One region of the Vogesella sp. genome, then DNA from elsewhere that is predicted to be linked to it. Evidence: riboswitches for the same ligand, from Rfam matches in the RefSeq annotation. Region 1 holds a riboswitch; the other holds the start of a gene.
What was found. A riboswitch is a leader RNA that binds a small molecule or an ion and turns the genes downstream of it on or off. The one in region 1 is predicted to bind glycine.
Positions count from the first base shown of each region.

Region 2: another riboswitch for glycine. It lies ahead of glyA (serine hydroxymethyltransferase); the one in region 1 lies ahead of gcvT (glycine cleavage system aminomethyltransferase GcvT).

Region 1 covers NZ_JBKBHK010000006.1:35,935-51,911, forward strand. The annotation lists gene gcvP (aminomethyl-transferring glycine dehydrogenase) at 1-1,635, opposite strand, end outside; gene gcvH (glycine cleavage system protein GcvH) at 1,841-2,227, opposite strand; gene gcvT (glycine cleavage system aminomethyltransferase GcvT) at 2,303-3,388, opposite strand; glycine riboswitch at 3,426-3,522, opposite strand; glycine riboswitch at 3,530-3,630, opposite strand; gene ACK4FZ_RS09195 (amino acid permease) at 3,827-5,149, opposite strand; gene gluQRS (tRNA glutamyl-Q(34) synthetase GluQRS) at 5,391-6,281, opposite strand; gene fdxA (ferredoxin FdxA) at 6,359-6,682, shown strand; gene cheD (chemoreceptor glutamine deamidase CheD) at 6,739-7,341, opposite strand; gene ACK4FZ_RS09215 (chemotaxis response regulator protein-glutamate methylesterase) at 7,338-8,423, opposite strand; gene ACK4FZ_RS09220 (CheR family methyltransferase) at 8,420-9,289, opposite strand; gene ACK4FZ_RS09225 (methyl-accepting chemotaxis protein) at 9,274-12,015, opposite strand; gene ACK4FZ_RS09230 (chemotaxis protein CheW) at 12,030-12,524, opposite strand; gene ACK4FZ_RS09235 (chemotaxis protein CheW) at 12,557-14,770, opposite strand; gene ACK4FZ_RS09240 (response regulator) at 14,807-15,172, opposite strand; gene ACK4FZ_RS09245 (STAS domain-containing protein) at 15,330-15,635, opposite strand; gene ACK4FZ_RS09250 (sensor histidine kinase) at 15,657-15,977, opposite strand, start outside.
Region 2 covers NZ_JBKBHK010000012.1:349-16,325, reverse strand. The annotation lists gene ntrB (nitrate ABC transporter permease) at 1-301, opposite strand, end outside; gene ACK4FZ_RS13615 (CmpA/NrtA family ABC transporter substrate-binding protein) at 313-1,575, opposite strand; gene ACK4FZ_RS13610 (ANTAR domain-containing response regulator) at 1,820-2,398, opposite strand; gene ACK4FZ_RS13605 (TfoX/Sxy family protein) at 2,444-2,755, shown strand; gene ACK4FZ_RS13600 (DNA-3-methyladenine glycosylase I) at 2,748-3,320, shown strand; gene dbpA (ATP-dependent RNA helicase DbpA) at 3,926-5,308, shown strand; gene ACK4FZ_RS13590 (YitT family protein) at 5,387-6,025, opposite strand; gene ACK4FZ_RS13585 (YitT family protein) at 6,219-6,857, opposite strand; gene mmuM (homocysteine S-methyltransferase) at 7,270-8,214, opposite strand; gene ACK4FZ_RS13575 (methyl-accepting chemotaxis protein) at 8,277-10,145, opposite strand; gene ACK4FZ_RS13570 (LysR family transcriptional regulator) at 10,483-11,373, opposite strand; gene ACK4FZ_RS13565 (NAD(P)-dependent oxidoreductase) at 11,476-12,123, shown strand; gene ACK4FZ_RS13560 (nuclear transport factor 2 family protein) at 12,120-12,569, shown strand; glycine riboswitch at 12,733-12,820, shown strand; glycine riboswitch at 12,822-12,917, shown strand; gene glyA (serine hydroxymethyltransferase) at 13,066-14,322, shown strand; gene ACK4FZ_RS13550 (L-serine ammonia-lyase) at 14,476-15,876, shown strand.

The DNA.
Region 1 (15,977 bases):
CTGCAGGCCTTCGATCATTTCCAGGTAGCCGGCAGCCTGTTCGCGCGGGGCGAACGGGTGCATGTTGGCAAACTCGGGCCAGGTCACCGGGATCATTTCGCTGGTGGCGTTCAGCTTCATGGTGCAACTGCCCAGGCTGATCATGCTGTGGTTCATCGCCAGGTCGCGGTTTTCCAGCTTCTTCAGGTAGCGCAGCATTTCGTGCTCGCTGTGGTGCTGGTTGAACACCGGGTGGCTGAGGATGGCCGATTCGCGCTTCAGGCTGGCCGGAATGGCGTCGGCAGCCGCTGCGTCCAGCGCGGCGATGTCGGCAGCCTTGCCGGTGAACACTTCGATCAGCTTGGCCAGGTCGGCTTCGGTGGCGGCTTCGTGGAAGGCCACGCCAAGCACGCCATTGCCGGCGTCACGCACGTTGATGCCGGCAGCCAGCGCGGCGGCGTACACGTTGGCCGCATGGGCACCCAACTCTACCTGTACGGTGTCGTAGAACTGCTCGAACTTCAGCTTGCCGCCCGCCGCTTTCACCGCGTGGGCGAAAATGGCCGCCAGGCGATGGATGCGCTGCGCAATGCGCTTTACGCCCGCCGGGCCGTGGTACACGGCGTACATGCCGGCCATATTGGCCAGCAGTACCTGGCTGGTACAAATGTTGGAGTTGGCTTTTTCGCGGCGGATGTGCTGCTCGCGGGTCTGCAGCGCCATGCGCAGCGCAGTCTTGCCTTTGGCATCCACCGATACGCCGATGATGCGGCCCGGGGCCGAGCGTTTCATGTCGTCGCGGAAGGCAAAGTAGGCAGCGTGCGGGCCACCGAAGCCCATCGGTACGCCAAAGCGCTGGGTGTTACCCACCGCCACGTCGGCGCCCATTTCGGCCGGCGATTTCAGCGCCACCAGCGCCATCACGTCGGCAGCCACGATGGCGACGCCACCCTTGGCTTTGACGGCAGCGATGTACGGGGTCAGGTCCAGCAGGTCGCCGGCTTCGCCCGGGTACTGGAACAGCGCACCGAAGTAATCACCGTTGCCGGCTTCTTCCGGATGGCCCAGCACCAGCTCGAAACCGAAGTATTCGGCGCGGGTCTTCAGCACGTCCAGCGTTTGCGGCAGCACGCGGCTGTCCACAAAAAACTGGTCTGCTTTGACTTTGGATACGCGACGCGCCAGCGCCATAGCTTCAGCGGCGGCGGTGGCTTCGTCCAGCAGCGAGGCGTTGGCGATGTCCAGACCGGTGAGGTCGATCACCATTTGCTGATAGTTCAGCAGCGCTTCCAGGCGGCCCTGGGCGATTTCAGCCTGGTACGGGGTGTAGGCGGTGTACCAGCCCGGGTTTTCCAGCACGTTGCGCAGGATGACACCGGGGGTGATCACCGGGTAGTAACCCAGGCCGATGAACGATTTGTTTACCACGTTCTTGCTGGCCACGGCCTTCAGGTCGGCCAGCGCGTCCACTTCACGCTGCGCAGCCGGCAGGTCGAGGGCGCGGTTGAAACGGATACCGGCCGGCACGGTTTGTGCCACCAGGTCTTCCAGCGAGCTGGCGCCGATCTCGGCCAGCATCTGCTGTTGTTCGGTATCGCACGGGCCGATGTGGCGGGCGATGAATTCTTGGTGATGGAAGAGTTGCGAGAGAGACATGTCTGCGATTCCGTCTAATCGATTAGCCACGAACGGCTTACTGCTTGGCCACGAAAACCACAAAAGACACAAAATGATCCGGGCAAGGTCATGGCTTGCCTAGTACACGTCAACAATGGAAGCGTTCGTGTTGTTTCGTGGGTTTCGTGGCAAAAATTCGCGGCAAAAAAAAGCCCCGCCATCTTGCGATGGCAGGGCCGTTTCATCAGGCGCCGATTTCGGCTGCGTAGGCAGCGGCGTCCAGCAGGCCGTCCAGATCAGCGGCGTTGGCCGGCTTGATCTTGAAGAACCAGCCCGCGGCGTACGGCTCGCTGTTGGCCAGCTCCGGGTTGGCTTCCAGCTCGGCGTTCACTTCCAGGATTTCGCCTGCGATCGGGGCGTATACGTCGGAAGCGGCTTTTACCGACTCCACCACGCCGGCTTGCTCTTCGGCAGCCAGGTTGGCGCCCACGGCCGGCAGCTCGACGAACACGATGTCGCCCAGCAGCTCTTGCGCGTGTTCGGTAATGCCGACGGTTACGGAACCGTCAGCTTCCAGACGCAGCCATTCGTGGCTGGATACGTATTTCAGGTCGGCAGGAATGTTGCTCATCGTTTCTCTCCAGAAAAATAGACTTGGATGGTGTACCGGGACCGGCTCTTGCTCGCCCCGTCGTTATACACCAGCTTATTCAAAAACTTTCTTGCCGTTACGCACGAACGGCATTTTCACCACACGCACGTCGGTCAGCGTGCCGCGCAGGTCCACCTGGGCGGTAGCGCCGGTGGCAGCCGGCACACGGGCGATGGCGATGGAATGCTTGAGGGTCGGCGAGAAGGTGCCGCTGGTGATGATGCCTTCACCGATACCGTCCACCACGACTTTCTGGCCTTCGCGCAGCACGCCGCGGCCTTCCAGTACCAGGCCCACCTGCTTCATGGCCACGCCGGCGGCTTTTTGCGCTTCCAGCGCGCTGCGGCCGATGAAGTCGCGGCCTTCGGTCCAGGCGATGGTCCAGCCCATGCCGGCTTCCAGCGGGGAGACGGTCTCGTCCATATCGTGGCCGTACAGGTTCATGCCGGCTTCCAGGCGCAGCGTGTCGCGAGCGCCCAGGCCGATGGGGGCCACGCCGGCGTCTTTCAGCTGGTTGAAGAAGGTGATGGCTTCAGCAGCCGGGATCATGATTTCCAGGCCGTCTTCACCGGTGTAACCGGTGCGGGCAAAAAACCATTCGCCGGACGGCAGGCCCTGGAATACCTTGAGGGCGCGGATGCTATCGGCCAGCGCCGGCTTCACGCTGCACACTTTGTCGATGGCGGTGGGGCCTTGCACGGCCAGCATGGCCAGGTCGCGGCGCACTTGCAGCTTCACGTCAAAACCGGCGGCTTGCTTGTCCATCCAGGCAAGGTCTTTTTCGGTGGTGCCGGCGTTAACGACCATCCGGAAACCAAAAGCGGTGAGGTATACGATCAGATCGTCTACCACACCGCCTTGTTCGTTCAGCATGCCGGAATACAGCGCCTTGCCCTCGAAACCCAGCTTGGCCACGTCATTGGCAATCAGCTTTTGCAGCCAGGCCTTGGCGTCGCTACCGGTGATGTCCACCACGGTCATGTGCGACACGTCGAACATGCCGGCGTCGCTGCGCACGATCTCGTGCTCTTTCAGCTGCGAACCGTAATGGATGGGCATGTCCCAACCGGCAAAATCGACCATTTTCGCGCCGGACGCGAGATGGGCTTCGTATAGGGGGGTACGTTGCGGGGCTGTCATGGCAGGTCCTTGTACGAGCGTGAGTTTCCTCTGTTTCTCACACCCCTCTGTCCCTGCACCTGAGATTTTCCGGCGTTGCGCCGTTAGCCCCTTCGGTGGGCGCATCCTGTGCGCCGCTCTCCAGATTCTGCGGGGAAAACCCCGATTCTTGCAGTCCTTTTGCCTGAGCGATTGCGGGTGCACTTGCGCCTTCGGCGGCGGTTCTGCCCGGCGGGCAAACCGCTCTCTCCTGCGGAATGCGCGCATTATCGTTGCCGGTAGCCGCGTTGGCAAGCGGGATTTGGTAGCACTGTGGCACCCGCTACCGTTTGCCACACAGCCTGCATGGCAGGCGCCTGCCAAGGGTACGCGAAGGCCAAATGGCAAGCCAAAAGCCCGGCACGCATAGCATGCCGGGCTGATGTCAGGTTGGCCGCAGGCTACCCTGCTGCTCGACGTTTAGCCTTTGACCAGCCGCTCGCGCAGTTGCCACAGGTAGATCGGCAGGCCGGCCAGCAGCAGCAGCACGCCCCACATCACCACCTCGGCGCCGGAACCGTAAATAGTCCACATGGCAAAGATGAAGCCGCCAAACGAGAACGCCAGCGGCGCGTACCAGTCGCGACGGCTGAACTGGCGATGGCGCTTCAGCATCACCGCCAGCAGCGCCATGGCACAGAAGGCGTACGGCAGCAGCGTGGTGGCGGTGGCCAGTAAAATCACGAACTCGAAAATCTGCACGCCGCTATCGCCGCCCGCGTATTTGCTGGCCAGCAGGATGGTCACCAGCACGGTAGACAACATCAGGCCGACGATGGGGACGCCGGCACGATTCTCACGAGTGAAAAAATGCGGGAACAAATGATCGCGCGCTGCGGCTGCCGGGATATGGCCCTGCATCAGGCACCAGCCATTCAGCGCACCGAAACACGATACCACCGCCCCCAGGCCTACCGCGTAGTAGGCCCAGTCGCCCCACAGCTGGCGGGCAGCATCGGCAAACGGCGCGCTGGACGCGGCCAACTGGCTGGCCGGCATCAGCCCCTGCAACGCGATGGTACTGAGGATGTACAGGCCGGCGGCAATCAGGGTACCCAGCACGGTGGCGCGCGGAATGGTGCGCTGCGGCTGGTCCACATCGCCAGCGGGTACCGACGCCGACTCCAGCCCCAGAAACGCCCACAACGTCAGCGCCATGGTGGCGGGAATGGCCTCGCCAAGCGGCTTGTGCTGCGGGTTGAACTGTACGAAGTCGGGGTTCAGGTACAGCAGGCCGGCGATGGTGACGCCGCCCAGCGGCAGCAGCTTGATCAGCGTAGTCACGATCGCCACACGGCCGGAGCTTTGCGGGCCGCGGCTGTTGATCCAGGTCACCAGCCAGATCAGGCCGATGGCGGTGGCGCCGGCAGCCAGATTGCTCTGGTTCAGTACCGGAAAGAACACCCCCAGGTAGCTGACACCGGCCACGGTCAGCGCGGCGTTGCCGGCCCACAGCGCAATCCAGTAGCCCCAGGCAATCAGGAAGCCGGCGAAATCGCCGAAACCTTCATGGATGTAAGCGTACGGCCCCCCGGCCTTGTGCGGCAGCAGGGTGGCCAGTTTGGCAAATACCAGCGCCAGGCAGATGGCGCCCAGCGAGGTGATGGTCCAGCCGATCAGCGACGAGGCGCCGTACTGCGCCAGCGAGGCCGGCAGCAAGAACACGCCGGAGCCGATCATATTGCCCACCACCAGGGCGGTACACATCCAGAAACCGAGCTTGCCCGGTGCGGCCTTAGTCATGGCGCGCTCCTTTCAGCTCAGGGAAAACCGGCAAAGCGACAAGGCACGCCCACTGCGTGCGGTAAAACGGGTATGGCATGGAAAATCCTGATTGTTCTCGGGTTTTTGCTGATGTCCTGACACCCGCCCCTGTCCCGGAGCGTGGTGTAACGCGCTGCATGGCCTGCAGCTACGCCATAAAACAAACAGGGCCCCGACGCCGAGGCCCTGCTGCTTTGCACAAAATTATAGCGTTGTTTGGCTATGCCAGGACGATAGGCCCGGCCGGCACCCTGCCCAGCTGCCAGTTTTGTCGCGCCCACTGCCAGATCTCGTCGCGCGTCTGTACGTCTGCCGGCACCGGGTGACCCAGCCAGGCCAGTGCCTGACGCAACTGCAGCACCACGTTGGCCGCATCGATGGCGGGCGCCAGCGTCTGCTTGGACAGTTTCTCGCCGGCGGCATTGGTCAGCACCGGCAGATGGCAATGCGTTACCGGCTCGCCGCCCAGGCATTGCCGCAGCCATAGCTGACGCGGCGTGGACACCAGCAGGTCGGCACCGCGCACGATATCGGTCATGCCCTGCGCGATGTCGTCCACCACCACCGCCAGCTGGTAGGCCCAGAAACCATCGGCCCGCAGCAACACCACGTCGCCGATATCGCGCTGCAGCTGCTGTGCGTAGCGGCCTTGCAGACGGTCGTCGAACGCCAGCTCGGCGTCGGGCACGCGCAGCCGCCACGCCCTCGCCTCGCGCCCGGCGGCCACCCCGTGACGGCACGTACCGGGGTAGACCATGCCGTCGGGGCCGCGCAGGCCGGCGGCGGCAATTTCCTTGCGGGTGCAGGCGCAGCCGTAGGCGTGCCCTTGCGCCATCAGCTGCGCCAGCGCGGCACGGTACAGCTCGTGGCGGTCGTGCTGCCACGCCAGCTCGCCTTGCCACTCGAAGCCGAAGGCGTCCAGCGTGCGCAGGATGGCATCGGCGGCACCCGCCATTTCGCGAGGCGGATCGAGGTCTTCGATGCGCAGCCACCACTCGCCGCCGTGCACCCAGGCTTCCAGATAGCTGCCGACGGCGGTACTGAGCGAGCCGGCGTGCAGCAGGCCGGTTGGGCTGGGCGCGAAACGGCCACGGTAAGGGCGCGGTACCACGGGAACAATCGAGGCTGACATGGCGGAAAAAGACGACAACAATGAAGAAGAAACCAGCACGCACGGAGGGCTGTACGATGACGCACGTTGTAACCGAAGCCTGCATCAAATGCAAATACACCGACTGCGTGTCGGTGTGCCCGGTGGACTGCTTTCACGAGGGGCCCAACTTTCTGGCCATCGACCCCGACGAATGCATCGACTGCACGCTGTGCATTGCCGAGTGCCCGATTGACGCCATCACCACCGATAGCGACCTGCCGGCCGACCAGGCCCACATGCTGGCACTGAACGCCGAACTGGCGGCGCAGTGGCCGGTGATCACCACCCAGAAGGCACCGCTGCCGGACCACGAACACTGGGCCGCGCAAAGCGGCAAACTGCCGCTACTGGAACGCTAGGCACAAAAAAGGTTGGCCGCGGCCAACCTTTTATCCGGCATGCCAAGCTGGCAACCCTAAATGAACAGGTCGATATCGCCGCCGTGCTTCTGCTCGGTATCGCGATCGATACGGCGACGGTAGCTTTCTTCTTCCTGCACCAGCGTCTGCTGCGGGTTGATCTTCTTCACCATCACCTTGCCGCTATCGGTAAAGAAGTAAATCTTGCGGGCAATGTCCAGGCCCAGGTCTTCCGCCACGATGGGGATGTTTTCCTGCGCCAGGAAGGCACGCACGAAACCGGCATTGCGCTGGCCGATGTTTACCGTGGTCATGCCGGCAATGACGTTGCCGCCGCCGAATACCTTGGCTTCCAGTGTGCTACGGTTGGCGCCCAGCTTCAGCATGTCGTTGATCAGCAATTCCATCGCATGGGTACCGAAACGGGCCGGCATCAGGCGGTCGCTGTTACTGCTGCCCTGGTCTGGCAGCATGAAGTGGTTCATGCCGGCGATGCCGGTCTTGCGGTCACGCAGGCAGGCCGAAACACAGGAGCCGAGTACGGTCACCAGCAACAAGCCGTCTTCGGCAGCCTGGTACTCCCCGGGCAACAGCTTGGCGGCTGCGCGGTTGAATTGTTTGTCGAAATAGCGGTGCTGCGCAGTACCGGGGCTGCTCATACACTCTCCCTGGTACTTTTACCAGCCAGATAGGCCAGCAGGCGTTCGGCAATCTGCCCAAGGGGCACTACCTCGTGCACGGCCCCAATCTCGTAAGCAGCACGGGGCATACCGTACACCACACAGCTGGCCTGGTCCTGCCCGATATTGTAAGCACCGGCTTCGCGCATGCGCAGCATGCCGGCGGCGCCATCCTTGCCCATGCCGGTGAGGATCACGCCAACCGCACGCTTGCCCAGCAAGTTGGCCGCAGAGTCGAACAGCACGTCCACGGCCGGGCGGTGACGGTTGACCGGCTCGTTCTGGTCCAGCACGGTTTCGAGACTGCCGTTGGCGGCACGGCGCAGACTGAGATGAGAGTGACCCGGCGCGATGTAAACGTTGCCAGCCAGCACCGGCTGGCCGTGGCTAGCCTCGCATACCGTCATCGCGCAGCTCTGGTCGAGACGGCGGGCAAACGACAGCGTGAAGTTTTCCGGCATATGCTGCACGACCAGCACAGGCGGCGTGTCGGCCGGTAGCGCCGACAAAAACTCGCGCAAGGCCTCGGTGCCGCCAGTAGAGGCGCCCACGACGATGACGGCATCGCGGCGGAGCCAGACCAACTTGGCAGGAGGCGGCGCTGCGGGCGGCGGCGTATCCCTTGGGATGAAACGTGCCGGCAAGCGCACCCGCGCCTCTGCCGCGCCACGAATCTTGTCGCAGATCATCTCGGCATAGTCCAGCATGCCGCGGCTGATATCCAGCTGTGGCTTGGCAATACAGTCCACCGCGCCGAGCTCCAGTGCGCGCAGCGCAGTGTCGGAGCCCGCTGCGGTAAGCGACGAGATCATCAGCACCGGCGTTGGCCGCAAGCTCATCAAGCGACGCAGGAACTCCAGCCCGTCCATACGCGGCATTTCCACGTCCAGCGTAATAACGTCCGGGTTGCTCTCACGAATACGCTCACGCGCAGCCACCGGATCGGGTGCGTAGGCCACCACTTCCATGTCCGGCTGTTCGTTGATGATCTTGCCCAGAAGCTCGCGTATCAGCGTGGAGTCATCGACCACCGCTACCCGTATCTTGCGGCCCTGAATCATGATGTTCTTCCGTTGACCAGGCGGTAGGCAGTCTTGCCGCATGGCGTGAAGGTTTCGGTAATGTGCTGGATGTTTTCGGAATGCCCCAGCAGCAATAGACCGTGCGGCTTAAGGTACTGAGCGAAATGCTCGAGAATACCGGCCTGGGTTGGTTTATCGAAATAAATCAGCACATTGCGGCAGAAAATCACATCGAACTGGCCGATAGCCGGCCAGCTGCGATCGACCAAGTTGATCTGGCGAAATTCCATATGCCGCATCAGACCGGACTTGATCTTGACCATGCCTTCATTGACGCCTTTACCACGCAAGAAAAACTGCTTGAGCTGGCTGTCGCTCAGTTTGGCAATTCGCTCTAGCGCATACACGCCAGTAGCAGCCTTCTGCAGTACATGTGTATCAATGTCGGAAGCAACAATCTGATAGTTGCCTGCGCGCAGCAAAGGGTCCAGCGTCATCGCGATGGAATATGGCTCTTCGCCAGTAGAAGACGCCGAACTCCAAACTCGGTAAGGCTCGCCACTGCTAGCGTGTTGCTGCGCGTGCTGCCCAAGCATGTCGAAATGGTGCGCTTCGCGAAAGAATGAGGTCAGATTGGTAGTGAGCGCATTGATGAAGTGTTCCCACTCACTCGCACCTTCTTCCGACCGTAGCAAAGCGAGGTAATCGGAAAAACGGCGCACACCCAGCCGGCGGACGTGCTTGGCCAGCCGGGCGTACGCCATGTGGTTCTTGACAGCAGTCAGTGCAATGCCGGTTCTGTCGTACAACAGCTCGCGCACGATGTGGAAATCTTCATCCGTGAAGTGAAGATCTCGCGCAAAGACGCTGTCCTGATCGGATGCAGTGCTCAGAATTCCTCCCACTCGCCTTCATCCGTTGCCACCGGACGCACCGGGTGCGGGTTGCTAAGCGGCAGCGCCTTGCGTTGCACCGGTTCGGAAACAGCAATAGCTCGGGCAACGGTAACGGGCTTGCGTTCGCTGCGCACCGGCTTGGCGGCGTGCTGGTCTACCTTGAAGATGGCAACAGCATCACGCAAGTTGGCCGCCTGTTCTTCCAGCGACTCGGCTGCCGCAGCCGCCTCTTCCACCAGCGCCGCATTCTTCTGGGTGTTCTCGTCCATCTGGCTAACGGCCAGGTTCACCTGCTCGATACCCGAACTCTGCTCGATCGACGCGGCCGAGATCTCGCTCATGATGTCGGTCACACGACGGATGGAGGACACGATTTCTTCCATGGTACGGCCAGCCTCGTCCACCAGACGGGTGCCGGATTCCACTTTCTCTACCGAGTCGCCGATCAGGCCTTTGATTTCTTTGGCAGCAGCAGCCGACCGCTGTGCCAGATTGCGCACTTCGCTGGCCACCACAGCAAAACCACGCCCCTGCTCACCGGCACGCGCGGCCTCCACCGCCGCGTTCAGCGCCAGGATATTGGTCTGGAATGCAATGCCGTCGATCACGCTAATGATGTCCACGATCTTGGTGGCGCTCTCGTTGATCTCGTTCATGGTGGACACCACGCGGCCTACCACGTCGCCACCACGCGAAGCGATATCGGAAGCCCCCACGGCCAGGCTGTTGGCCTTGCGCGAGTTCTCGGCGTTCTGCTTCACCGTGCTGGTGATTTCTTCCATGCTGGACGCGGTTTCTTCCAGGCTGGCGGCCTGTTGCTCTGTACGGCTGGACAGGTTGACGTTACCGGCAGAAATCTCCTGCGCCGCCGTATTGATGGCGTCGGTGGCTTCCTTGATATTGGTAACGATTTCCTTCAGGCGCGACACGGTGAGGTTGGTGTCGTCGCGCAGTTGACCAAACATGCCATCGTATTCCGCCTCGATGGTACGGGTCAGATCACCAGCAGCCAGGCCGGACAGTACCTGGGCAATATCGCCCAAGCCACGGCTGGTCACGTCCATCAGCTGATTAACCTGGCCTGACAGGGTAGCGAAGAAACCGGTCTTGCCGTCTAGCGGAATGCGCTGGCTGAAGTCGCCGTTGGCCGCGGCCCCCACCACTTCGGATACTTCTTTTTCGACACGCACTTCTTCAGTACGGTCAGTCCACTCCACCACCGAGCCGATACGCTCGCCACTATCGCTAAACACCGGATTGGCCACCAAACGGAAGGTGCGACCGCCAATATTGATCTGGCTGCTGTGGGTAGTCTGCAGGGCGGCCAGCAAATCGCGCTGGTGGGCAGGGTTGCGGTGGAAGCCGTCCATGCTGCCACCCAGCAGCTTGCGGGTATCAAAGTTGGGCAGTACGCGCTTGATATCGGCTTCGGCGGTTTGCAGCATCTCCTGCACACTGCGGTTCATGTAGATGATGGTACGGTTGTTGTCGGCGATCATCACATTGGACGACACGTTGTCCAGCGCTTTGCGGATGCGAGTGTTTTCTTCCAGCAGGCGCTGCTCTTCCAGACGGCGTTCCTTGTCCAGGTTCTGCTGGCGCAGCTGTTCGGTAATGTCTTGCCATTCAACAATGGTGCCGATCGCTTTGCCGCCGGCACTGGTCATCGGGGTGGCAACCAGCGTGAAGGAACGGCCGCCTACATTGATCTGGGCCTGGTGCGAACCGCGCATGGTAGCCAGCATATTGCGCTGATGCTCGGGCCGCTTATGGAAGCCGTCAATATTGCTGCCGATAATATTGCGTGCCGAGAAACCTGGCAGTTCTTTGCGGATATCGGCTTCAGCAGCGGCCAGCATGTTCATGACTGCGCCGTTGGTATACACCACAATGCCATTGGCGTCGGCAATCATGACATTGGTGGCTGCAGTATCCAGCGCATTGCGCACACGGATGTTTTCCAGCGCCTTGTCGGCGGCCTGTTTGATGTAATAGAACAGGCTGCTGTTATCTTTGTCCGTCACATTCAGGCTGCTGGTCACCTCACCTTGCGCCAGCTCTTTCATCAACTGCGCCGCTTCGGACGGCTCACCACCAATAACACGGAACAGCGAGCGACCAATCAAGTAGGCTGCCAGCAAACCGATAATCAGCGAAGCTGCCAGGAACCCCTGTGTTACCAGCAGCGATGACTTGGCTTCCGTCTGCAGGTGCTCGCCGTGTTCACGAGCATTGCCCTCTTCGTAAGCCACCAGCGCTTCCACTGCCTTCTGGTAAGCCATCTGCGCCTCACGCAGCTGGGTAAACAGGTAGGTTTTCGCCTCTGGCAACTGGCCGGCATTGAACAGGGCGACAAACTGCTTGAGCCGTGCGCGGTAGTCGGCATCGGCTTTCAGCAAAGCTGCCTGCATGGCAATCGACTCGTCCTCAGGCGGTCGCTGTTTCAGCACAGCGAATGCTTCGTCAATATTGCCCAACTGCTCGTCCAGCTCGCGGACTTGTTGCAGTGCGATCTGCGGGTCATCTGCCAGCATGGCAGTGCGTACACCACGGGCTGTCGCATTAAGATTATCAAAAACCTTGTTGACGGCTGCCGCACGCGGCATGTGGTTCTCGGTAATCTCCCATCCACTATCAATGATGGCGTTCAGACGCGTGACGGCCAGAATCGAGGAGGCCGCAATCAGGGTCAGGAGCACACCGAACCCGAGTATCAATAGCTGTTTGACTTTCATGCTTGTCCCCTGTGTTAAACGTTGGCCGCAACGGTGGCATCCATCAGCGCCATCTCGTCACTGCTCATCAGCTTTTCGATATCCACCATGATGATCATGCGCTCACCTACCACACCCAAGCCCTGGATATAGTTGGTGTTCATCACTGAACCGAATTCAGGTGCCGGGCGGATATCATCTCCGGCCAGCTCGATCACGTCGGATACACCATCGACAACCATGCCTACGGTGCGATTCAGCACATTGAGGATGATGACAACGGTGAAGTCATTATAAATGACGTTGCCAACATCGAACTTGATTCGCATATCCACGATGGGCACGATATGCCCACGCAGATTAATGACGCCCTTGATGAAATCCGGCGACTTGGCCAGCCGCGTCACCGCGTCATAACCACGAATCTCCTGCACCTTGAGGATGTCGATGCCGTACTCTTCGTTACCCAGTGTAAATACCAGGTATTCGCGCCTGACCTTATCGGTCTCCCCGTTCTTGCTAGCGTCCATGGCTGACACCTTATCTGTTACTGTAAACACGGCTAAGCCATCAGCACTTCGCCGTGGGATTTCTGCAGATTGGCACGCACGATAGCGGCCACATCCAGGATGAGGGCCACCCGGCCGTCACCCATGATTGTTGCCCCGGATAAGCCCTCTACCTTGCGGTAGTTCGCTTCCAGGTTCTTGACGACAAATTGTTGCTGGCCCAACAGTTCGTCCACCATCAGCGCCACTTTCTGGCCGCCAGACTCGACGATAATCAGAATGGCTTTGTCCGGCTGCGCCAATTGCGGCTGGATGGCAAAGAACTCACCCACCCCGATGATGGGCAGATACTCGCCACGCACACTCACTACCAGGCCGCGACCGGCGATAGTCTTGACCTCGGACGGCTTGGGCTGCAACGATTCCAGAATGTAGTTCAGCGGTAATACATAAGTTTCATCGGCAATCTTGATCGACATGCCGTCCATGATCGCCAACGTCAGCGGCAAGCGAATGGTCATGGTGGTACCGATATCGACCATGCTGCTGATATCGATACGACCGCCCATCCCGACAATGTTCTTGCGTACGACATCCATGCCGACACCGCGGCCAGATACGTCGGTAACCTCGGCAGCAGTTGAAAAGCCCGGCTCGAAAATCAATGCCCACACTTCGCTGTCACTCATGGCATCCGACACCGGCAGCCCGCTTTCCCGAGCTTTGGCCAGAATCTTGTCACGACGCAGGCCGGCACCGTCGTCGGTGACTTCGATCACGATGCTGCCCCCCTCGTGGAAAGCACGCAACGTCAGCAGACCAACGGCTTTCTTGCCTTTGGCACGCCGCACTTCTGGCGACTCGATGCCGTGATCAAGACTGTTGCGTACCAAGTGGGTCAGCGGATCGGACAGTTTCTCGATGAAGCCTTTATCGAGCTCGGTGTTTTCGCCCACCATTTTCAGCTCCACCTGCTTGTCCAGCTTGCCGGCAAGATCACGGACAACTCGGGGAAAGCGGTTGAACACAAACGCAATCGGCATCATGCGGATCGACATCACCGCCTCTTGCAACTCGCGCGAGTTGCGCTGCAGTAGCGAAATGCTGTTAAGCAGGTTTTCGTGCTCTACCGAATCGAGCCCGGAACCATACTGCATCAGCATGGACTGGGTAATCACCAGTTCACCCACCAGGTTGAGCAACAGGTCTACCTTGTCGGTGCTAACGCGAATGGAATTCTCGCCACTACTAGCCGTAGCGGCGATTTTGTGCTCACTGCGCGGTACATCCCTGGCCACCACCGGCGAACCCTGTGCCACTGGCGGCGCAACAAGCGGGGCAGCAGGCAGCGGCGCGAACAAACCGAAACCGTCTTCTTCAAACGCCACACCTTCCTGAGCCGGCGGGGCGGTAGCGGGCAATGGCGCAAACAGACCAAAACCGTCTTCTTCAAAGGCCACGTCAGCAGCAGCAGACGGAGTATCTGCAGCAACCGGCAGCGGGGCGAACAGACCAAAACCGTCGTCCTCAAAAGCGACATCCTGGCTAGCGGCTGACGGCGGCAGCGCAAAGAACCCAACACCATCGTCCTCCACCGTGAAGTCTTCCACCACACGGAACGACTGCGGCGCTAGCAGGAAAGCCAGCATCTCCTCCACCTCGACACAAGGCGTGGCGGTATCGAGCAAGGCAAGGCCGGGTTGAGGCGGGGCCACGCTTTCGTCCAATGGCTGAATATGCTGCAACGACCCAAGCGCTGATAACCGTTCCCACACATCGGCCTCGTGCATGGGTAACGGCGGGTGTAATTCAATATGCAGACGACTGCGTGCGGTGGAAGCAGAGGACGTGACAGGAGGGTGGGCTGGGCTGTGGATAACCGGTTGCGACAGACTGACCAGGGTTTGCTTGAGTGACTCGATACGGCTAGCCTCGACCGGGGCATCACCACGATGAAAGGCCAGCATTTCCTTGAGCAAGTCGCCAGACAGCAGGGAGGCATCAACAATGTCACGACTTAGCGGTAATTCGGCCTTGCGCACCTTGTCCAGCAAATTTTCCAGTACGTGTGTCAGGTCTGCCAGGTCAGTGAAGCCGAAGGTCGCTGCACCGCCCTTGATAGAGTGGGCGGCACGGAAGATGGCGTTAAGGTCTTCGGACTCCGGCTGGATGACATCTATCGCCAGCAGCAGCGACTCCATATTGACTAAGTGTTCGGCAGTTTCATCAAAAAACACCTGATGGAACTGCGACATGTCAAATGTCATGAGCGCCCCCTGGTTCTGGATAGTTATGCTGAGGGTTTAACCGACAAGACGACGTACAACGTCGACCAGTTTTTGCGGGTCGAACGGTTTGACCAGCCAGCCGGTAGCGCCGGCAGCACGGCCTTGGGCTTTCATCTGGTCACTGGACTCGGTAGTGAGCATCAGGATAGGTACCGATGCATAGTTGGGCAGACGGCGCAGCGAGCGGATCAGCGTCAAACCATCCATGCCGGGCATGTTCTGGTCTGTGAGCACCAGATCTACTTGTACTGCTTGGGCTTTGGACAGACCGGCATTGCCGTCGGAAGCTTCTACCACCTCGTAACCGGCGCTTTTCAGCGTGAAGGCAACCATCTGGCGAATAGAGGCGGAGTCGTCCACCGTTAGAATTCTTTTAGCCATAGACTCAGCAATCCATGAAAGTAGGTAGGTTCACAATTTAAACGAAAACACGCTTCCAGCCATCTGGTTTTTACATCATATAGCTAATGCATAGCCGCTTATCTACCCAAGCATGCCAAACAATGGCAATAAATGTGGCAAACAGAAGCCAGGGGGTCTAGCGGATGGTAAACAGCTTGGTAAAGCAGGCGATTTCCAGCACCTGGCGCACGGTATCCTTGCAATTGACCAGCGCCAGCTCCTTGCCGGCGGCACCAGCACGCTCTTTGAGCAGCAGCAGCATGCCAAGGGCAGAACTGTCCAGATAGGGTACCTGATCGAAATCGACATCAATGTGAGTGATTTCGGCATTTTCCAGCAGCTCTTGACTGGCAGCCCGGAAATCCTTGTGCACGTTGAAATCGAACTGACCAATAAGCAAGACCACGCCGGTCTTGCCTTCAATTTTGACGATCGGCTTCATAGAATCCTCACCAGGTATGGCTTACACGGTTGCCTGCACGGGTAGCAGTAGCTCGAACACGGTGCCACGACTATCGCGCAGATAATGTATCTGTCCCTTCATATCCTCGACTACGCGTTTGACAATGGCAAGCCCGAGACCGGTGCCATTTGCCCTTGTAGTAAAGAAGGGATCGAAGATTTGTGATTCTACCTGCTCGGGCACGCCTTTGCCTTGGTCTATTACCCGTATGACGTAAAATTCTGCTTCGAACCTTGCTTGCAGGGTCAGCCGCGAGCCTACAGGCGCATGCTCACACGCATTCTCTAGCAGGTTGACCAGCGCACCCAGCAAATCGGAGCG
Region 2 (15,977 bases), on a different contig from region 1:
TCAGGATGTTCCAGCCTATGCCCTGGTCGTTGGGGCCGTTCTGGTAGAACGGGTCGGCAAACAGTTCGCGTGCCGAGGCCCAGGTGCTGACCGGGCCGGGCAAGCTGCCCTTGCTCAGCTGCGACACCAGCGTCCACAGCAACAGAAAGGCCAGCAGGCCCAGCAAGGGCGGCACCACGGCGCGCAGCAGCGGCACCAGCGGTGCCACCAGCGGGGTGGCGGCCAGGCGGGCTACCGGCGACGCCGGCTTGCGGCGGCGCGGCAATGCCAGGTTGGCCGCAACGGGTTTGGCAACAGTCATGTCACACCTCCTCAGGCCTTGATCTTGAAGCTGGCAGCGTAGGCAGCCGGGTTCTTGCCGTCCCACACCACGCCGTCGATCAGCTTGCTGCTGCGCATGTCACTGGCCGGCACCGGCACGCGGGCCATGGCGGCGGCGTCTTTGTAGACAGCAATCTGGTTGATCTGCTTGGCCACCGCCAGGTAGTCGGGGTCGGCTTTCAGCAGGCCCCAGCGCTTGTGCTGGGTCAGGAACCACATGCCGTCAGACAGGTAGGGGAAGTTGACCTTGCCGCCGTCGAAAAACTTCATCAGCTTGGGGTCTTGCCATTTCTTGCCCAGGCCGTCTTCGTAGGCGCCCAGGAAGCGGCCTTCGATCACCGGCTCCGGCGCGTTGACGTAGGCCTTGTCGGCGATCAGCTTGGCTACTGCCGCGCGATTTTTCACGTCGTCGATGTAGCGCGAGGCTTCCAGCAGCGCTGCCACCAGCGCACGGGCGGTATTGGGGTTCTGTTTCACCCAGTCGCCGGTGGTGCCCAGCACTTTTTCAGGGTGGTCGGGCCAGATCTGCTGCGTGGTGGCCACGCTGAAGCCGATGCCGTCGGCGATGGCGCGGGCGTTCCACGGCTCGCCCACGCAGTAGCCGTCCATATTGTCTACGCGCATATTGGCCACCATCTGCGGCGGCGGCACCACGATGGTTTTCACGTCTGTCAGCGGGTTCACACCGTGCGCGGCCAACCAGTAATACAGCCACATGGCGTGGGTGCCGGTGGGGAAAGTCTGGGCAAAGGTGTACTCGCGCGGCTCGGCCTTGATCAGTTTGGCCAGCGCCGGGCCGGTGGTGGCGCCCTTCTCTTTCAGCTGGTTGGAAAGCGTGATGCCCTGGCCGTTCTGGTTCAGCGTCATCAGCACCGCCATGTCTTTCTTGGGGCCGCCCACGCCCAGGTGCACGCCGTAGATCATGCCGTACAGCGCGTGCGAGGCGTCGAGCTCGCCGTTGACCAGCTTGTCGCGTACTGCCGCCCAGCTGGCTTCCTTGGACGGCACGATGGTGATGCCGTATTTCTTGTCGAAGCCCATCTTCGAGGCCACGATCACCGAAGCACAGTCGGTCAGCGGGATGAACCCCACCTTGACTTCGGTTTTTTCCGGTTTGCCCACAGGGGCAGCCAGCGCTTGCAGGGCAAAGCCGGCGGGCAAGGCGGTAGAGGCCATCAGTGACAAGGCTCCCTTGAGAAAGTCGCGGCGGGCGGCCGCCAGGGTGTGGGTATCGGGTTGCTGACGCGTTTTCATGTTTGCTCCTAAGCGGTAGCCACAAAAGAAAAGCGTCCGTCGCCCTCTCGTCAGAAAGGGCAACGGACGCCGTTGTCCGTACTCCCAGGCTTGCGCCGCCGTTGGCACCTTCCTGTTGAATGTGTTGGCGCTACCTTGCGCCTGCTGTCACGTCAGCAAGTGCCGTGCCAGCCTTGAAACCGTGTTTTGCTACCTGCCGGCGTAGTTTGTGCACCGCAATAGCGCGGCCACGCACCAGCGCAGCTCAGCCTTGCAGCCATTCGGCCAGGCTGATGATCTCCTGCGCCACGTCGGCCAGCCGCTTTTGCTGTTGCATCGCGCGTTCGCGCAGCTGCTTGTAGGCGGTCTGCTCGTCCAGGCCTTTCATCTGCATCAGCAGGCCCTTGGCTTTTTCGATTACCTTGCGCTCGGCCAGCTGCTGCTGCGCGCTGGCCAGCTCGCTACGCCGTGTCTGCTCCAGCTGGTGACGCTCGATGGCCACCTCCAGCAAGGGCTGGATGCGGGCGGCTTCCACGCTGCCCACCACGTAGGCGGCCACGCCGGCCGACAGCGCGGCGCGGATGGTGTCGCGGCGGCTGTCGTCGGTGAACATCACCACCGGCTGGCCGTGGCGGGCGCCCATCACGCACACCTGCTCCAGCATGTCACGCGACGGCGCGTCGCTGTCGATCAGCACTACGTCGGGCCGGGCCGCAGCCAACATGTCGGCCAGCTGCAGGTTGGCCGCCACCTCGGCCACCACGCGCACGCCTGCCGCCGCCAGCGCTTCCTTCAGCGCGGCGGCCTTGCCGGAGCCATCGTTGACCAGCATGACGCTTAACATGGGTAACCTGTCCTTCGGGTGGATTGGCCACATACGCAGCAAGGTTTGTGCCATGCCACTGACACCACGCTGGCAGCAGCGCCGCGTTACACTGGCGGCATGAACGCTACCGCCAACCTCGGCCCGGCCTCGTGGCGGCTGTTGCAGGCCGCCGGCATTGCCGACCTTGCCGCCTTGCGCCAGCTGGGCGCCGTTGCTGCTTACCTGCAAGTGAAGCGCAGCGGGCAACACGCCAGCCTGAACCTGCTATGGGCGCTGGAAGGCGCGCTGAGCGGCCGCCACTGGCAGCAGGTAGCGCGCGACGACCGCCTGCGCTTGCTGCTGGCACTGGAAGACCTGGAGAAAATGCATGACTGAACTGACACGCTGCGGCTGGTGCGGCGACGACCCGCTATACATGGCCTACCATGACCACGAATGGGGCAAACCGGTACACGACGACCACAAGCTGTTCGAGATGCTGATACTGGAAGGCGCGCAGGCCGGGCTGTCGTGGATCACCATCCTGCGCAAGCGCGAGCATTACCGCCGCGTGTTCCATGACTTCGATCCGGTGAAGGTAGCGGCGATGACCGACGCCGACGTCGAGCGCCTGTTGCAGGACCCGGGCATCGTGCGCAACCGGCTGAAAGTGAACAGCGCCATCCGCAACGCACGGGTGTTTCTGGCCATGCAGCGCGAACACGGTAGCTTTGCCGCCTGGCTGTGGGCGCAGGTGGACGGCCAGCCGGTGCAGAACCACTGGGCTACTTTGGCAGAGGTACCGGCCAGCACGCCGCTGTCCGACCAGGTAAGCAAGGCGCTGAAGAAAGCCGGCATGAATTTTGTCGGCAGCACCGTGATCTACGCTTTCCTGCAGGCTACCGGCGTGGTGAACGACCACCTGCTCAGCTGCCCCGAACACCCGGCCAACCGTGATTAGGCCGCTTGTATGCAGCAACTGCGTGCTGCCATTACGCTAGCAGGTATTCATGCAAACCTGCACTGTGGGCCAACTGGCGATAACGATCGCTCTGGCGCAACTTGCGCATAGCCCGCTTTGAATTGCCGTGCCCAATAGTTTTGCTTAGACCCAATGGTAAAACCTATCGTCAACGGCAGCCGCGCCAGCACTTGCCCTCCCCAACGCAACGGCGCCCCAACTGAATGCGGGGCATGCGCAGCAGATAGTCGCCCACTGCTTTTTCCATGACTGCGACGTCTAAGCGACCAAGCTGCAGCTTGCGCAAATTAGTTTCATCGTCGCGTGCTGGGTCAAGCTGCATACCGCTGCTCAGAATGCGTTAGCCGTAGTTGTAGCCCAGCCCAGTACCAACACGCATTCCCTTGAGTGCACCCAGGCAGGCTGCAACGGTGGAAATTGCCCAGGCAGCCGACGGTGCGCTGTAGTTTGCCGACGACCGCAACGGCCAGCTGTTGCGGCTGGTAGCCCGCCCGCCGCGCTGACATCGCACCAGCAAGGTTGGCCGCAAGGCCGCTAGCTGCTACACTCCGCGCCTTGCCAACGCAACCTAACGCCAAGTCATTGTGAACAAAGCCAAATTCAGCACCCTGCAACTGCCGCCGGAAGTCCTGTCCAACCTCGATAGCCTGGGCTACACCAGCATGACCGCCATCCAGGCGGAAAGCCTGCCCGCCATCTTGGACGGCCGCGACGTGATCGCCCAAGCCAAGACCGGCAGCGGCAAGACCGCCGCCTTCGGTCTGGGCCTGCTGACCAACATCAACCCGCGCTGGTTTGCCATCCAGGCACTGGTGCTGTGCCCCACCCGCGAGCTGGCCGACCAGGTGGCGCAGGAAATCCGCCGTCTGGCGCGCTGCATCGACAACATCAAGGTCATCACCCTGTGCGGCGGCACGCCGATGGCGCCGCAACGCGCGTCGCTGGAACACGGCGCCCACATCGTGGTGGGTACCCCGGGCCGCCTGCAAGACCACCTGTCGCGTGGCACGCTGGAGCTGGCCGGCGTGAAAACGCTGGTGCTGGACGAAGCCGACCGCATGGTGGACATGGGCTTCATCGAAGAGATCGTCGGCATCGTGCGCGCCTGCCCGCGCAACCGCCAGACGCTGATGTTCAGCGCCACCTACCCGGACAACATCCGCAAGCTGGCCGAGCAGTTCATGAAGCAGCCGCACTTGGTGAAAGTGGAAGCGCTGCACGACGCCGGCCAGATCGAACAATGGTGGTACGAGATCGACCCGGACGACCGCCTGGACGTAGTCGCCCGCGTGCTGCACAGCGTGCGGCCAACCTCTGCCCTGGCGTTCTGCAACACCAAGCAGCGCTGCAAGGAGCTGGTAGCCGAACTGCAACAAGCCGGCTTTAGCGCCGAAGCGCTGTACGGCGAACTGGAACAGCGCGACCGCGACCAGATCCTGGCCCGCTTTGCCGGCAAGACCATCACTGTGCTGGTCGCCACCGACGTGGCCGCCCGTGGCCTGGACATCAAGGACCTGGACCTGGTGATCAACGTGGACGTGGCACATGACCCGGAAGTGCACATTCACCGTATCGGTCGTACCGGCCGCGGCGACAAGCACGGCCTGGCGCTGACGCTGGTGAGCCCCAGCGACGCCCGCCGCGCCGCCAGCATCGAGGAATACCAGAAAGCCGAGCTGGCCTGGGAAGACCTGGCCGACCTGAAACCGGCGCCGGGCGGCCCGCTGCTGCCGCCGATGGTGATGCTGGAGATTGCCGGCGGCAAGCGTGACAAGCTGCGCCCGGGCGACATCCTGGGCGCCCTCACCGGCGAAGGCGGTATCCAGGGCACGCAAGTGGGCAAAATCACCGTGTTCGAGTTCAACACCTTCGTGGCGCTGGACCGCCACATCGCGCAACAGGCTTTCGACCGCCTGAGCGTGGGCAAGATCAAGGCCAAGAGCTACAAGATGCGGTTTGTGGCATAAGCCGCCCGCAACGTGCAGGCCGCATGAAAAAAGCCAGACAGTATGCACTGTCTGGCTTTTTCACGCCCTGCCGGGGCATCAGGTACCGATGTAGCGATCCGGCCGGTGGTTCATGGCGATGATCATGTTCAGCGCGGCAGCGCCCAGAATGGAACCCAGCAAGGCCGGTACACTCACCAGGAACAGCGAGGCCAGCAGGATGACCAGGTCCAACCCCAGCTGCAGCTTGCCAGCGCGAATGCCGTAGCGGTCCTGCACAAACAGCGCCAGGATGTTGACGCCGCCCAGGCTGGCCTTGTGCCGGAACAGCGCGATAAAGCCCATGCCCATCATCAGGCCGCCGATCAGGCCGCTGTAGAACGGGTTCAAGCCATCAAAATGGGCAAACTGCGCGTGCAGCCCGGTAAACAACGACAGTAGCGTCACCGCAGCAAAAGTCTTTAAGGTAAACACCCAGCCCATGCGCTTCACCGCCAGCCAGTAAAACGGCAGGTTGATCAGCGAAAAGGCCACGCCGAAAGGCACGCCGGTCTGGTAGTGAACCAGGAAAGCCAGCCCTGCCGTGCTGCCGGTGAGCAGGCCGGCACTCTTGAACATGGCCACGCCGAAGGAAATCAGCAGCGTGCCTACCAGAATGGCCAGCGCGTCTTCCAGCCAGCTATGGCCCAGCGCGTCGTCAGCCGCCGGTGGCGGCAAAGCAGAAGCAGTAGCGGTCATATCGGAATCTCTATTGCGATGCAACAATTTCATCATTTTACCAATACTGCCAACATTCACAATTAACAAGCATCAAGTAGTTGCATATCCACAATAAAAAGCAATTTACAACCCACAAAGCCAAGCAAGCGGCACATGGCACACCCCTACCCCATGACAAGCAGGCAGTACCGCAATTTTTGACCCTGCCGCGTCAGGACTGGGCTATGTAACGATCCGGCCGGTGGTAAAAACCGATCACCAGGCTCATGGCGGCAGCACCGATCAGCGAGCCCAGCAATTGCGGCCAACCCGCCACCAACAGCGCGCCCGCCATCACCAGCAAATCGAAACCGAACTGCAACTTGCCGGCACGCATGCCGTAGCGCTGTTGCACGTACAGCGCCAGGATATTGACCCCGCCCACGCTGGCCTTGTGGCGGAACAAGGCAATCAGGCCCATGCCAATCAGCAGGCCGCCCAGCAAGCCGGTGTAGTAAGGATTGAGATTGCCCGCAAACGGAAACAGCGTGCGGTGCAGGCTGGAAAACAACGACACCAGGCCCACGGCCACAAAAGTGCGCAGCGTGAAAGCACGCCCCATCTGGCGCAGCGCCAGCCAGTAAAACGGCAGGTTGATGATGAAGAACAGCCAGCCGAAGGAGGCACCGCTGTAGTAGTGCAGCAGGAAGGCGATACCGGCGGTGCCGCCGGTAAGCAGGCCGGCCTGCGCGAACATGGCCATGCCCAGGCCGATGAAGGAGGTGCCGATCAGGAAGGCCAGCAGGTCTTCTGCCCAGGTGTGTGCCAGCGGATTGTGTCCGCTTTTCAGGCACTTGCTTTCGCTTGTCATGGTAGTACCGCTTGCAGTTGTCAGGACCGCGCCCTGCCCGCCGGGTAAGCAGGCGGACGCTGCACTGCAGCAAGCAACAAGCTTGCCAACGCCGGCACCGGCTGGCAGCGGTGGCAATATGCGGGGGCCCAGGCAAATGGCCGCGCCCGGCAGAGCGGCAAGGTTGGCCGCAACACCCGCCAGTGCGCGGCATGGTAAGGGCGGAGATGTGCCGCGGCCTTGCCCCAAGCGCATCAAGGGCTGTCCGCACCGCAGACAGCCCTTGTTACGACTTACCCACTCCTGCCCGCACCACACCTACCCGACACCGGCAAGCACCCGCGCCCGAAAATATCCTGTAAAAACAAAACCCTGCTTGCAGGGCAAACAGGGTTGTTTAGGCCAGCCTGCGCGGCAGGCACCCGGTGCGGGCTTAGCGTTGCGGACGCAGCCAGGCGCTAAGCGAGCGGATGTCTTCCGGCGTGGTGCGGCAGCAGCCGCCAATGCAGGCGGCGCCAGCGGCACGCCACTGGCGCGCGGCGTCGGCAAAAGCGCCGGGGTCGCTGCTGCCGTGCCAGGTCTTGGTAGTGGCGTCGTAGCTCTCGCCCGAGTTGGGGTAAGTCAGCAGACGTTTGCCCGAAACCCGTGCCGCCTCGCCCAATAATGGTGCAATGTGGCGCGGCGCAGTGCAGTTGACGCCGACAGCCACAATCTGCGGGAAGTCAGCCAGCGCCGCTACTGCGTCGGCCAGCGGTGTACCGTCGCTGAGGCTGGCGCCATCGCGGCAAGAAAAACTCACCCAGGCGCGGGCGTCGGGAAACTCGTCGCGCAGCAAGGTAGCCAGCGCCAGCGCCTCTTCGGCGCAAGGGAAGGTTTCGCCGGCCAGCAAGTCGGGGCCGGCTGCCAGCAGCGCCGCCAGGCGCGGGCGATGGAAGTCCATCAGTTGCTGCACGCTCAGGCCGTAGCCACCACGGTATTCGGAACCATCGGCCAGCATGGCACCGTAGGGGCCGACCGATGCCGCCACCAGCGGCCGTTTACGGCCAGCCAGGTTGGCCGCATCGGCGCAAAAGGCATCGCGTGCTTCCTGCGCCAACCGTACCGATTGCTGCATCAGTGCCACTGCCTGCTCGTGGCCGATGCCGCGCTTGGCAAAGCCCTCGAAACTGGCCTGATAGCTGGCCGTGGTGGCCACGTCGGCACCGGCGGCGTAGTAGTCGTAGTGCACCTGGCGGATCAGTTCCGGCGCTTCCAGCAGCACGCGGGCCGACCACAACGCGTCGTTGAGGTCGCAGCCGCGACGCTCCAGTTCGGACGCCATCGCGCCATCCAGAATGATCACATCATCAATAGCCACCTGGGCCAACGGGTCTTGCATAGCTGCCTCTGCATAAGCTACAAGCCCGGCATGCCGGGCTTGTGTGGTTAGGTACTGAATGGTTACAGGCGGAACTTGGCAACCAGCGATTTCAACTCGTCACCACGTGCAGCCAAGGTATTGATCGTGGCCAGCGCTTCTTGCAGGCTGGTATCGGTCTGCTGTGCCATCACGTTCACGCGCTCGGCGCTGCGGGCCATTTCGTTAGTAGCCACGCCCTGCTCGGCGGTGGACGAGGTGATTTCGCTCATGCGCGACGAAATTTCTTCTGCGCTGTGCTTGATCTCTTCTACTTTGCTGGCCGCTTCACGCGACAGGGTCACGCCAGAGCTCACTTTCTCGTTGGTCACGTCGGCGTGGCTGATGGCCTCGCCGGTGCGACGGATCACGGTGTCGATCATCTCGGCAATCTGCACGGTGGCGGTAGCGGTGCGCTCGGCCAGCTTGCGTACCTCGTCGGCTACCACGGCAAAGCCGCGGCCGCTTTCGCCGGCACGGGCCGCTTCGATGGCGGCGTTCAGCGCCAGCAGGTTGGTCTGGTCGGCAATATCGCGGATCACACCAACAATGCCCTTGATCTGCTCGGACTGGCCGGACAGGCTGCCCATCACGCCATGCAGCGACGATACCGCGTGCAGGATGGACTGCACTTCACGCTCCACTTCGGTCATGGCACGGTAACTTTCCACCGAGTTGCTGCGCGAACGCGATACCAGTGCCTCGGTCTCGCCCACGTGGTCAGCAATATGGTTGATGCTGACGGTGATTTCCTCGATGGTCGCCGCAGTGGCCGACAGCTCGCTGGACTGTACGCGCGAATCCTGGGCGATCTGCTCGGCCACCCGGTTCAGGTCGGCGGCATCACGCGCCAGCGCTTCCGACTCCTCACGCACGGTGATGAACATTTCGCGCAGCTTGGCAACAAACTGGTTGAACGCCTCGGCAATCTGCCCTACTTCATCGCGATTGCCCACCGGCAGGGTTTTGGTGAGGTCACCCTGGCCACTGGCCACTTCGGCCATGGCTTTGTGCAGCACGTTGAGCGGCGCCAGCATCTTGGCTACACCGGCGTAGGCCAGAATACCTGCCAACAGCAGGCCGGCAACGGCCAAGCCTAGCATCACCGTCAGCAGCTGCTTCACCGGTGCCAGTGCCGCGGCTTCCGGAACTACCACACCAAACAGCCAGCTGGTTTTCGGAACCGGGTACAGGGCAATCAGGCTGGTTGCGCCGTCGATGTCAGCCTTCTGGATCTGACCATCCTTGCTCAGCGCGCCAAGATCCAAGCCGCCGATCACTTCACTTACCTTTTTCAGGCCGGAATCCTTCTGCGGGTGGGCAATCACGTCGCCCTCGGCAGTAATCAGGAAGGCGTAGCCATCACCAGGCAGTTTGGCGGCGGTGACTTCTTGCACCACACGCGCCAGGGTAACGTCACCACCGGCAACAGCAACCAGATTACCGCCATCTTTGCGTGCCTGGGCAAAGGTGATGATCGGGCGCTTGGTGGCGGCATCGATGTACGGCGGCGAGGCGATCGGGCCGGCTGCATCCTTGGCTGCGATGTACCACGGACGAACGGTCGGGTCGTAGCCCGGCGGTACCGGAGCAGCACCGCTGAACTGGGTCATGGTTTTGTCCGGCTGGCCGACGTACATGTCGTCGAAGCCACCGGCGTCACGGGCTTGGTCCAGCATCGGTTTCAGTTCGCCGGTGCCGAAGCGCGGCAGTACCGAACCTACGATTTTCTGGCGGCTATCCACCCATTCACTGACAAAGCTCACCTTGTTGTCGGCAGCCATCTTGATCTCGTTCTGGATTTCCTGCTCCAGCGCAGAGCTCATTTTCCAGTACGCCACGGTACAGAACACCACCGACAAAGCGGTGAGTACCAGCAGCACAAAAACCATCAAGCGCGTGCGTAGTGTCATGATCGGAGCTTCCCCTGTTTGTCATTAGTGACGTGTTATTCGGACTGCGGGATGGTACTACCAAGCTCGCTAGCCAGATTCGCGGTACAACACAAAACAATTTGCATACAAAATACTTGAAGAACAGCCCATAAAAATGCTGGCTGGCGATTAAAAGCGATCGATTCACCTAACCTTTAAGTATTTTTATTAAATTTACTACGTAATTGATAGCCATAAAGCAGCAAGACATCGATATCACACAGACTCTATATGTTTGTTAGACAAAAATGGCAGTACATACAAGTTTTCAAGCAAGCAACATCCATGACGATGTCAATCTTTGCGCATTATTTCATCAGCCGCGAGTGAATTTCTGTTGCAAGAATGCCATAGCGTGCCGCACCTTGGCCGGCAGCACGTCGCGCCGCGGCGTGACGGCGTACACCGGCAGCGCCGGTGCCTGCCACTCGGGCAATACCCGTTGCAAGCGCCCGGCGGCCAGCTCGCCTGCCACTTCCGGTGCCGGCTGCATCGAAATACCCATGCCATCCAGCGCAAACGCCCGTGCCGACAGCATGCTGTTGCTGGCAATGCGGCACTGCAAGCGCAGCACTTCCACGTCGCCCTCTCGCTGCAAGCGCAGCGGCGTCAGGCCATGGTCCTGCTCCAGGCCTATCCAGTCGTGCTGGTACAGCTGGCCCGGCTGCTGCGGCTCGCCGCGCGCCGCCAGATACGACGGCGCCGCCACCAGCACAAACGGCCAGTCGGCCAGATGGCGCGCCACCAGCGTGGAATCGGACTGATTACCGGCTCGCAATGCCAGGTCGATGCGGTGTTGCACCAGGTCGATCATCTCGTCTTGGAAAAACAGGCGCAGGCTGAGGCCGGGGTTGGCCGCCAGTAACGGCGCCAGCGCCTGCCCCAGTACCCCGCCGGCAAAACCGCTGGGCGCGGCAATGCGCAGCTCGCCCACCGGCTCGTCGCGCAATGCCGCCATCTGCACGCTGGCTTCACGCGCTGCGGCCAACATGGCAGCGCAACTGCGGTAAAACACGCTGCCGGCCTCGGTAAGCGTCAGCTTGCGGGTGGTCCGGTGCAGCAGCGCCACCTGGTGTTGCTGCTCCAGCAGCCGCACATGCTGACTAACGGCCGACGCGGTCATGCCCAGCGCGCGCCCGGCCGCGTTCATCGAGCCCTGTTCGATTACGGCGGCAAACACCGCCATGCTGCGTAGCGCTTCCATCATCAACCTCAGCTTAACAATTATTGAATTTTACAGCGGATTATCAGCCAAAACCGGGTGATCTACCATGCAGTCATTCCCCTCCCCCACCCGAAAGGACACAGCATGAACATCGCACTCATCGGCGCCAGCGGTTTTGTCGGCCAAGCCCTGCAACAGGAACTTCTGGCCCGCGGCCATCACGTTACCGCCCTGGTCAGCCGCCCGGAACGCGTTGCCGCTGCGGCCAACCTCACCGTCAAGGCCAGCAACGCCTACGACGCCGACGCCATCGCCCGTGACGTGGCCGGCCACGACGTGGTGATCAGCGCCTTCAACCCGGGTTGGGACAAAGCCGACATCCGCACGCTGTTCCTGCAAGGCCACGACGCCATTGTGGCCGGCACCAAGGCCGCCGGCGTGGCACGCTTCATCGAAGTAGGCGGCGCCGGCAGCCTGTACGTGGCACCGGGCCTGCAGCTGATCGACACCCCGCACTTCCCGGCCGAATACAAGGAAGGCGCCGAAGGTGCACGCCAGGCGCTGAACAAGCTGCAAGACGAAACCGTGCTGGACTGGGTATTCGTATCGCCGCCAGCCATGCTGGCCCCGGGCGAGCGCAGCGGCCAGTACCGTCTGGGCGCCAACGAACTGCTGATGGACGGCGACGCGCCGGCCGGCATCAGCGTGGCCGACCTGGCGGTAGCCATCGTGGACGAGGCCGAACAGGCACGTCACCATCGCCAGCGCTTTACCGTAGCTGCCGCCCAATGAAGCGCCTGCTGAGCGCGGCATTGTTGGCCGCAGGCCTGGCTACCAGCGCTCTGCCGGCGCTGGCCGGCCCGCGCGAAGACGCCAACAAGGCGCTGGTGCTGGCCTTTTACGATGCCGCCTTCACCCGGCTGGATGCAGAACAGGCAGCCAGCTACCTGGCACCCGGCTACATCCAGCACAACCCGGAGGTGGCCAACGGCGTCGCGCCGCTGCAAGACTACGTACGCTGGATCCGCGCCAATAACCCGCAAAGCCGCGCCAGCATCAAGCGCGTGCTGGCCGACGGCGACCTGGTGATGCTGCACGTGCACAGCCAGGACAAGCCCGGCGATCTGGGCGTGGCGGTGGTGGACATCTTCCTCGTGCAGGACGGCAAGATTGCCGAGCACTGGGACGTGATCCAGCCGGTGCCGGCCAAAGACGCCAACGGCAACGGCATGTTCTGAGCGACCCTTGCCCGCACCACCCCGCCCCCGCCCGGCTGTTGCCTGCGGGGGCGTTTTGCTGCGTTCGCACATCGATAAATCTGCCGCACGCATTGACAGCGGCAAGCGCGGTCTTCTAGATTCTGCAAGCCAGGCCGGACTGCAGCTCACCGCGACAGCCACGGCCGCGGCCACAGGAGAGACTGCCTACGCGGCAGCGCCGAAGGGGAATCGCCCCGGAAACTCTCAGGCAAAAGAACTGTGGACGCGAGGCACTCTGGAGAGAAGGTTGGCCGCAAAGCCGCCTCGCCGAAGGACACCCGGTGCGCAATCGCGCGCCGCAATATCTCAGGCACAAGGGACAGAGGGGGCATCGTCCGGCATGGCCGGTCGGGTGCCGTCGCCTTTGTGCCAGCCATGCCCCGCCCGCCCCTGCCGTCACGCGGCACCCTGGGCACCCGCCAAAGAGCCATGCACACGGCTGCTGCCAGCAGCCAGACACGACATGGAGACAGATATGTTCACGCAAGACATGCAGATTGCCGGCTTCGACGACGCACTGTGGGCCGCCATCCAGGCCGAAAACCAGCGCCAGCAAGACCACATCGAGCTGATTGCCTCGGAAAACTACACCAGCCCGCGCGTAATGCAGGCACAAGGCACACAACTGACCAACAAGTACGCCGAAGGCTACCCCGGCAAGCGCTACTACGGCGGCTGCGAGCACGTGGATGTAGTGGAGCAGCTGGCCATCGACCGCGCCTGCCAGCTGTTTGGCGCCCGCTACGCCAACGTGCAGCCGCACTCCGGTAGCCAGGCCAACGCCGCCGTGTACATGGCGCTGCTGCAACCGGGCGACACCATCCTGGGCATGAGCCTGGCCCACGGCGGCCACCTTACCCACGGCGCCAGCGTCAATTTTTCCGGCAAGATCTACAAGGCGGTGCAATACGGCATCAACACGGAAAGCGGCGCCATCGATTACGACGAGGTGCAACGGCTGGCCGTCGAGCATCAGCCCAAGATGCTGGTAGCCGGCTTCTCCGCCTACTCGCTGGTGGTGGACTGGGCGCGCATGCGCCAGATTGCCGACAGCGTTGGCGCCTGGCTGTTTGTGGACATGGCGCACGTCGCCGGCCTGGTGGCGGCCGGGCTCTACCCCAGCCCGCTGCCGCACGCCCACGTGGTGACCACCACCACCCACAAAACCCTGCGCGGCCCGCGTGGCGGCCTGATCCTGGCGGCCAACCCGGACGAGGCGCTGGTGAAAAAACTGCAATCGCTGGTTTTCCCCGGCATCCAGGGCGGCCCGCTGATGCACGTGATCGCCGCCAAGGCAGTGGCCTTCCTGGAGGCGCTGCAACCCGAGTTCAAAGCCTACCAGCAGCAAGTGCTGGATAACGCCCGCGCCATGGTGGCGGTGTTCCGCCAGCGCGGCTATACCGTGGTATCCGGCAAAACCGACGACCACCTGTTCCTGCTGAGCCTGATCGACAAGGGCCTGACCGGCAAGGCCGCCGACGCGGCGCTGGGCGCGGCCTGCATTACCGTCAACAAGAACGCGGTGCCGAACGACCCGCAAAGCCCGTTTGTGACCAGCGGCATCCGCATCGGCACCCCGGCCATTACCAGCCGCGGTTTCGGCAGCGCCGAAGCCGGCCAGGTAGCGCACTGGGTATGCGACATCCTGGACGATATCGATAACGCCGACGTCGCCGCCCGCGTACGGCGCCAGGTGGCCGAACTGTGCGCGGCGTTCCCTGTGTATCGTTAAAACGCACTGCAGCATCGGTAGTGCACACAGCGGCGGCATTGCTCAGTACAATGCCGCCGCTGCCCCGGCAGCACCCACCCACCATGGCCCACCCGGCCGGACAGACAACACCCGTGGCGCCACCCGCGCCCGCACCATAAAAAGAGAAGCAGCATGGCTATCAGCGTATTCGACCTGTTCAAGATCGGCATCGGCCCGTCCAGCTCCCACACCGTTGGCCCGATGCGTGCCGCCCGCCAGTTTGTAGCGCGGCTGGAAAAAGACGGCCTGCTGGCCGCCACCGCCAGCGTGAAAGCCGAGATGTTCGGCTCGCTGGGCGCCACCGGCAAAGGCCACGGTACCGACACCGCCGTGCTGCTGGGCCTGCAGGGCGAACACCCCGACCTGGTCGATACCGACGCGGTAGACGGTATGCTGGCCGCCATCCGTGCCGACAAAGCCATCCGCCTGCTGGGCAGCCACGTGGTGCCCTTTGTCGAAGGCGAACACCTGATCCTGCACAAACGCAAAGCGCTGCCCTACCACCCCAACGGCATGATCTTCGAAGCGTTTGCGGCCAACGGCGACAGCCTGTCCAAGCGCGCCTATTACTCGGTGGGCGGCGGCTTCGTGGTGGACGAAGCCGCCATCGACGCCGGTTTCACCCCACCCGGCGTCACCGAGCTGAAACACCCGTTCAAGACCGGTGCCGAGCTGCTGGCGCTGTGCCAGCGCCACGGCAAATCGATCAGCCAGATCATGCTGGAAAACGAACTGGCCTGGCGCAGCGAAGACGAAGTACGCGCCGGCCTGCTCAACATCTGGCGCGTGATGCAAGGCTGCGTGAAGCGCGGCTGCGAGCGCGAGGGCATCCTGCCTGGGGGCATGAAGGTAAAACGCCGCGCTGCCGACATGTACCAGAAGCTGCTGGCCTCGCCGGAAGCCGCGCTGCGCGACCCGCTCACCGTGATGGACTGGGTCAACCTGTACGCGCTGGCGGTCAACGAAGAAAACGCCGCCGGCGGCCGCGTGGTGACCGCACCCACCAACGGCGCGGCCGGCATCATCCCGGCGGTGATGCACTACTACGCCCGCTTCATTCCGGGTGCCAACGACGACGGGATCGTACGCTTCCTGCTGACCGCCGGCGCCATCGGCATCCTGTTCAAGCTGAACGCGTCGATCTCGGGCGCCGAAGTGGGCTGCCAGGGCGAGGTAGGCTCGGCTTGTTCGATGGCCGCCGGCGGCCTGGCCGAAGTGCTGGGCGGCACGCCGGAGCAAGTGGAAAACGCCGCCGAAATCGGCATGGAACACAACCTGGGCCTCACCTGCGACCCGGTAGGCGGCCTGGTGCAGGTGCCGTGCATCGAGCGCAACGCGATGGCGTCGATCAAGGCCATCAACGCGGCCCGCATGGCGCTGCGCGGCGACGGCCAGCACTTTGTGTCGCTGGACCGCGTGATCAAGACCATGCGCGACACCGGCCGCGACATGAGCACCAAGTACAAGGAAACCGCACGCGGCGGTCTGGCGATCAATGTGATCGAGGTGCCGGTGAATATTGTGGAGTGCTAAAGACTTTTATCGATTCAAGCTTGTGAGTACGGCACCCGCAGCCCGTTGGCGCGAGCCGTACAAAAGCATAGCCCCCAGGTTTTAAGCCGCCGATTTGTTTG